Linked DNA regions of Pseudovibrio sp. Tun.PSC04-5.I4. The protein of the gene in region 2 interacts with the protein of the main gene of each other region in a pairwise test. Links are inferred from orthologs where the notes say so. Each region holds a gene or a part of one and is shown on either strand. Other genes may lie near its edges.

Region 1 (3,536 bases), 200 kb from region 2 along the record:
TCGTTAGAAACGATGTCGTAGTGGCTGGTTTCACCACGAATTACGACACCGAGTAAAACAAAACCGTCATAATCTGCTTCGCCATTTTCCATTGCAGTTAACGCCATGGAAAGCGCAACAGGAACTTCTAACACACCTGGAACAGACAAACGCGAGATCCGGGCACCTTCCCGTTCCAACACGTCTTCAACCCCTTCGTACAGGGCGTCAGCCAAATCTTCGTAAAAACGTGCTTCAATAACAAGGATGTGCGGATTCGCGCTCATTTTTATTCTCCTACTGCCTACGCCCGTTTAACCTGAACCAATCAGAAATAAGCGGTGTAAGCCACGGGTACAGCAGCACCCGCGTATGTGGGCTCAGGAACCATGCCCCAAACAAATTGTCCAGTTATTTCCAACGGAATTATTTGGCTATAAAGTTATTTTGCGATTTCCGCAAGGCTTGGAAATTCGGCAAGACGCGCAACGTATCGTGCCATCATGTCTACCTCCAAATTAACCTCGTCCCCAGCGGCCCTGTCGGACCACGTGGTCACCTCTAACGTATGTGGGATCAAGAACACGGAAAACGTGTTTCCCTCTGCCTCATTCACAGTCAAAGAGGTTCCATCCAATGCAACGGATCCCTTCTTGGGAATAAACCGTGCAAATTCAGGGGCACATTCAAACTTCAGATAAAGGCTCTCGGGGTGCCGTGTGCATTCAACAATGGTGGCTTTGCCATCCACATGACCAAGCACCAGATGGCCGCCAAGCTCGGCTCCCATTGCCAACGAGCGTTCAAGGTTAAGCCGTTTGCCCACTTTCCAGTTGGCAACAGTCGTCAATGCCAGCGTTTCCGCCGCAGATTCAACGCTAAACCATGCCTGATCACCGTCGCGCCCTTTGGCAACAACGGTATGGCACACGCCAGAACACGCAATAGAGGCACCAATCTCGATCCCGTCTGGATCATAGACACTGCCAATTTTTGTCCTTTGACCTGCAGCAATCTGCTCCAGCTCAAGGATTGTTCCAACGTCACTAACGATGCCAGTAAACACCTAGAACCTCTCTTTTGGCGTATACCGCCACAGCAAATCCTCGCCAACATAGCGAAGCATCTGCTTGTTATAACCGTCTTGTAAACTTGCAAGGCCTTCAAACCCGAAAGGTTGAATACCATCGGAACCAATGTCTGTGGTTCCTTGAAAAATCATAAGCTCATCAACCAGATCTTGCTGAAGCAAACCGTGCGCAAGCTCGGCACCGCCCTCCACCATAATCTGAGAGAGACCGTGCATGTAGAGCGCTTCCAGTGCTTTATCAAGACACACCTTACCATTTCGAAGGCAATCATTGATGATAACCGTCACGCCTTCCCGTTCAAGCGCACTAACGCGGTGATCGGGCGCATGTTCACCCACCACAACCCAAAGCGAATTATGTCCTGCACTCTGCACCAGATTGGATTTCAGAGGCATACGCGCCAAACTATCAAACACAACAGGTTGAGGAGATCGGCCTTCAAGACCCGGCAACCGGCAACTCAGTTCCGGATCATCTTCCAGAACGGTTCCGATACCCACCACGATCGCATCCATCTGAGAACGCATGGCATGAACCAGTTGGCGCGACAACGCACCTGAGATGGAAACTTGACCCGCACCGCGCTTGCCAATGTACCCGTCTTTAGAAACAGCCATTTTCAACTGAACAAAAGGGCGATCCTTCAGCACACGGCAGATGTGCCCCCGAACAGCTTGCTGGCATTCTTTTTCCAAAACACCAACAATGACCTCAACGCCGCCCTCTTCCAGCATCCGCTTGCCACGTCCGGCAACGGCGGGGTTAGGATCAGCAGCACCATAGATCACGCGGGAAACACCGGCAGCAACAAGGGCGCGGGCGCAAGGACCAGTCCGGCCATAATGCGCACAAGGCTCCAGCGTTACATAGGCCGTCGCACCCTTAGCGTGTTCACCGGCATCGATGATGGCAAGAACTTCAGCGTGTGAGCCGCCCGGAGGCAGAGTTGCCCCCTGCCCAACAACCACAGGTCCATTCCCAAAATCTTTAGTGAGAAGCGCACCAACAGGAGGATTGGGCCACGTCTGCCCTTTTGCGCGAATTCCATAGCTGATTGCAGCCGCCATAAAGCGTTCGTGCTCAGCAAGCTCGTCAGCATTTAGCGCTTTGTGACCCGACAAAGCATCCCCCTGAATACGACTAATAGCAAAGCCAGAGTTTAGATCCGTGGAGGCATCATTAACGGATCATCGTCCGCATCACTCAACTCATCCAGCAGCGCTTCAAAATCTTTAGCTTCGCGGAAATTTTTATAAACGGAAGCGAACCGCACATAAGCCACATCGTCAAGGGTTTTCAGCCCTTCCATGACCAAGTGCCCAACATCTTCTGCCACAACATCACTTTCGCCAGAGCTTTCCAGCTGACGAACCAACCCGCTCACCATACGCTCTATACGTTCTGGCTCAACTGGACGTTTGCGAGTCGCGATCAAAACGGACCGCATCAGCTTCTCGCGATCAAAAGGAACCCGGCGACCATTGCGCTTAATAACAGTCAGCTCACGCAGCTGAACACGCTCAAAGGTGGTAAAGCGACCACCACATGTCTGGCAGACTCTGCGCCGACGGATAGAAGTATTATCCTCGGTTGGGCGCGAATCCTTCACCTGGGTGTCATCACCCCCGCAATACGGACAACGCATCTCGCCTGCCTCCTTAGCAAATCATTGAAGAACCGCCGAATGGGTATCCGGCGACTCTTCTCGTTTAAATCAGTTTTGATAGATTGGGAACCGGGCAGTGAGTGCCAGTACCTTTTCTTTGACCTGTGCTTCCACAGCTTCGTTGCCTTCAACGGAGTTTGTCTTACGCAGACCTTCCAGAACCTCGGTAATCAACTTACCAATTTCACGGAATTCTTCAGGGCCAAAGCCGCGGGTCGTACCTGCTGGCGTACCAAGACGAATACCGGAAGTAATGGTAGGTTTCTGAGGATCGAGCGGAACACCATTCTTGTTACAGGTGATGTTTGCACGGCCCAGAGAAATCTCGGCATCTTTACCGGTCAGGTTCATAGGACGCAGATCAACCAGCATCAGATGTGTGTCGGTACCGTTAGAAACGATATCCAAACCACCCTCACGCAGTGTCTGAGCCAGAACCTGTGCGTTCTCGATCACGTCTTTGCCGTAAGTCTTAAACTCAGGGCGAAGCGCTTCACCGAAGGCAACAGCTTTAGCCGCAATCACATGCATCAAAGGACCACCCTGCAGACCTGGGAAGATCGCGGAGTTAATCTTTTTCGCAATGTCAGCATCGTTGGTCAGAACCAGACCGCCACGAGGACCACGAAGGGTCTTGTGGGTGGTGGACGTTGCAACATGTGCATGCGGGAACGGGCTTGGGTGATGACCACCAGCAACAAGACCAGCAAAGTGAGCCATATCAACCCAAAGGTAGGCACCTACTTCGTCAGCAATTGCGCGGAACGCAGCAAAATCAATCTCACGAGAGTAAGCAGACC
Region 2 (3,565 bases):
TAAATATTTGGGGCGTGTCGCATTTTGCGCACTTGCTACACTCATAAGCGGAGCAGCTTTTTCGGTGCCTGCTCAGGCTCAGACGCCAGTCAAAAACCCTGTTGCTGTCTTCAAAGGGCTCGATAAAATTACAGGCCGGATCACCACGTTTGACGTGTACATTGATGAAACAGTGCAATTTGGCGCCTTGCAAGTGACACCGCGCGTTTGTAACTCCCGCCCCCTGACAGAAGCTGCACAAACCACTGCGTTTATTGAAGTAGATGAGTTGACGCTTGATAGCAAAGTGCGTCGCATCTTTAGTGGTTGGATGTTTGCATCTAACCCTGGCGTAAACGCGGTTGAGCACAGTGTTTATGATATCTGGTTGATTAACTGCAGGAAATCGACTTCAGTGCCGCAGCCTGAAGGATATGCTGGCCCTGCGGTTGATATTGTTGCGGAAACTGATGACCTTGCTGGCGATGATTTTGTGGCGTCCGGCGAAATTCCGCTTCCCCGGCCAAAAGTTCTAGCTAAACTGCAGTAAAACTGACTGTTTTGCGGCGTGAATCATCTTAATTACGCCTGAGCTGCTGGGCGCAGCTCCGCAATTATTTCCAGTATTCGTTTGCCGGACGTGTCTTGCGGGAGTGCGTTGAAATCTCCATGTACGGTGAGCGCATCGTCAAGCAAGGTGTTGTAATCCTGCTTAAGAACTTCAGTAGCTCCAAACTGCTCCAAGTGCTCGGTCACGAATTGAGCATCTAGCAACTTGTAATTTCCATAGAGAAGACGAGCGTAAAGATGGACAAGTGCCACTTTGGATGCGTCTCGCGCTCGTGAGAACATGCTTTCCCCGAAGAATGCTCCGCCCAAGGAAACACCATAAAGGCCGCCCACGAGCTCCTTAGCATCGTTATAAACTTCAATAGTATGGCAATACCCCATTTCAAAAAGCTCCGTGTAAAGCTTTCTGATTTCAGGGTTGATCCATGTTTCTTTGCGTATTGAAGTGGTGGTGGCGCAGAGGGAAATGATGGAGTTAAAATCACGCGATGCGCGGATTGTATAGAGATCTGAGCGAACCGTCCGTGAGAGTCGCTTAGGGATATGAAATGAGTCGAGCGGCAAGATACCTCGCCGCTCGGGATCTATCCAGAAAAGTTCAGGAGAGTGCGCAGTCTCAGCCATTGGAAAGATGCCACAAGCATATGCCTTGAGCAGAATTTGTGGTGTAATCTCTAAGTCCATGCTGGAACTGTCATTGCTCCTCTACTGATCTCCTCAGTTTTTCTCTGAGTTCTGTGCTGCGATGTGCGTTTCCAAGAATTTCTCCAACCAATGAATATCATAGGCGCCATTGGCGATATCCTGATTGTCGAGAAGTTCTGTGAACAGCGGAACCGTTGTGTTGATACCATCAACCACGAATTCGCTGAGAGCACGGCGCAGGCGCATCATACATTCCACACGCGTGCGGCCATGAACGATGAGCTTACCGATCAGACTGTCATAGTGTGGAGGAACTTTGTAGCCCTGATAAACGCCAGAATCCACACGCACGCCCAAACCACCCGGTGGGTGGTAGTATGTGATCGTGCCCGGAGACGGTGCGAAGGTCAGTGGGTGTTCCGCGTTGATGCGACACTCAATGGAGTGACCTGTGAAGCGTACATCTTCCTGACTCATTGAAAGGGTTGCGCCGGCAGCGATACGGATCTGTTCGATCACGAGGTCAATGCCAGTTACCATTTCAGTTACAGGATGTTCCACCTGCAAACGAGTGTTCATTTCGATGAAATAAAACTCGTTGTTTTCATAGAGAAATTCGATGGTGCCTGCGCCACGATACTTGAGCTTGCGCATGGCGTCAGCACAAATTTCGCCGATTTCATGACGCTGCTCTTCATTCAGAGCAGGGGATGGACACTCTTCGAAAACCTTCTGATGGCGACGCTGCAAGGAACAGTCGCGTTCACCAAGGTGAACCGCGTTGCCTTGACCGTCACCAAGGACCTGCACCTCAATGTGGCGAGGTTTGCTAAGGTACTTTTCCATGTACAGAGCGTCATCACCAAAGGCAGCTTTGGATTCTGAACGGGCTGTAGAGATGGCTACGTCGAGGTCAGCAGCTGTTAGAGCGACTTTCATACCGCGGCCCCCGCCGCCTGCTGCAGCCTTTACAAGAACCGGATACCCGACCTCGTTGGCAATAGCGTGGACGTCGTCTTCGGGGGTAATGCCGCCATCGGACCCTGGTACAACTGGAATGCCCAGTTCGATCGCCGTGATCTTGGCCTGAATCTTATCGCCCATCACACGGATGTGCTCAGAAGTTGGGCCGATGAAGGTAATGCCGTGCGCCTCAAGAATTTCCGCAAAGCGGGCATTCTCAGAGAGGAACCCGTACCCCGGGTGTACCGCATCGGCGCCAGTGATTTCACAGGCAGCCAGAATCTGCGGAATGTTGAGGTAACTGTCACGCGCAACAGGGGGACCGATACAAACACTTTCGTCAGCAAGACGCACATGCATTGCATCTTCGTCGGCAGTAGAGTGGACCGCTACAGTGCGAATGCCAAGCTCTTTACAGGCCCGAAGGATGCGGAGTGCGATCTCGCCGCGGTTTGCGATGAGGATCTTTGAGAACATAGGGATTTCGCCTGTCATTCGATGATGATGAGTGGTTCACCAAATTCAACCGGCTGACCATCGTCAACCAGAATGGCAGAAACTGTACCAGATTTTGGTGCAGGGATCTGGTTCATTGTTTTCATAGCTTCCACAATCAGGATCGTGTCACCCTTTTTGATGGACTTGCCAATTTCAATAAAGTTTGCAGCGCCAGGTTCAGCAGCAAGGTAAGCGGTACCAACCATCGGGGAGGTCACAGCACCTGGATGAGACGCAGGGTCAGCAGAGACCGCAATTTCTACAGGAGCAGCCGGTACAGGAGCGGCAACTGGAGCCGGTGCTGCTGCGCTGAATGTCATCTGACGAGCGACACGAACGCGGAGGTCTTTGTGTTCCACTTCGATTTCGGTCAGGTTTGTTTCGTCCAGCAAAGTTGCGAGCTGACGGATCAGTTCCTGATCAAACTTAGTTTCTTTCGTCATCGTTTTCATCGTCCAGTTCGAAATGCCCTGATTTCAATCAGGTGCTTTCGGTTTGGCCCCCAACGCGATTTTGCAGCAAGGTTGGCCGTCAATTATCTGCGAAAATCCTTTTGCTCAGAGCAAACTCAGGATCTTCTGACTGAATGAACTATGTAAGCAGTCAACTATGTCCTGCTCAGATAGCCATTAATTCTCTATTTGCGAGATGCGGACTTTCAAAAAGTATGCATCCGCTGTGCCTAAGCTGCGCATAAGGCAATATCGTGTTTATCCGCGCAAAAGGGCAACGTTCCCTCTGATTTACTCAAAAGTACGCAAATGAAATTGCGTATACGTACCCAATTCGAACTCAAATTCTCAGTGCAATGGGCGCTGTTCACTTGACGTAATGGTAAAGTAAAATCAGCCAGATAAACATCAACTGGTCTTCTTATATGATCAGAGCGGACTAAGGAAAAGGCCTTTGT

The links. The genes of interacting proteins can lie anywhere in the genome.
Region 1: the proteins of accC (region 2) and ribD interact in binary tests that used the Escherichia coli proteins (3 or more experiments, as listed by UniProt). The link is inferred for Pseudovibrio sp. Tun.PSC04-5.I4 from one-to-one orthologs.

What each region holds. Positions count from the first base shown.
Region 1 is NZ_FNLB01000006.1:1,994,802-1,998,337, forward strand. Bases 119-3,014 are described here. They hold ribD (bifunctional diaminohydroxyphosphoribosylaminopyrimidine deaminase/5-amino-6-(5-phosphoribosylamino)uracil reductase RibD), read right to left. Parts: upstream 2,192-3,014; coding sequence 1,046-2,191; downstream 119-1,045. Other genes in these bases: ribH (6,7-dimethyl-8-ribityllumazine synthase), read right to left, coding at 119-266; BLS62_RS14320 (riboflavin synthase), read right to left, coding at 422-1,045; nrdR (transcriptional regulator NrdR), read right to left, coding at 2,230-2,715; glyA (serine hydroxymethyltransferase), read right to left, coding at 2,785-3,014. In the rest of the region: more of ribH, read right to left, coding at 1-118; more of glyA, read right to left, coding at 3,015-3,536. UniProt on the Escherichia coli protein: Converts 2,5-diamino-6-(ribosylamino)-4(3h)-pyrimidinone 5'-phosphate into 5-amino-6-(ribosylamino)-2,4(1h,3h)-pyrimidinedione 5'-phosphate.
Region 2 is NZ_FNLB01000006.1:1,790,016-1,793,580, reverse strand. Bases 451-3,375 are described here. They hold accC (acetyl-CoA carboxylase biotin carboxylase subunit), read right to left. Parts: upstream 2,635-3,375; coding sequence 1,267-2,634; downstream 451-1,266. Other genes in these bases: accB (acetyl-CoA carboxylase biotin carboxyl carrier protein), read right to left, coding at 2,649-3,107; aat (leucyl/phenylalanyl-tRNA--protein transferase), read right to left, coding at 562-1,233; BLS62_RS13360 (DUF2155 domain-containing protein), read left to right, coding at 451-529. In the rest of the region: more of BLS62_RS13360, read left to right, coding at 1-450. UniProt on the Escherichia coli protein: This protein is a component of the acetyl coenzyme A carboxylase complex; first, biotin carboxylase catalyzes the carboxylation of the carrier protein and then the transcarboxylase transfers the carboxyl group to form malonyl-CoA.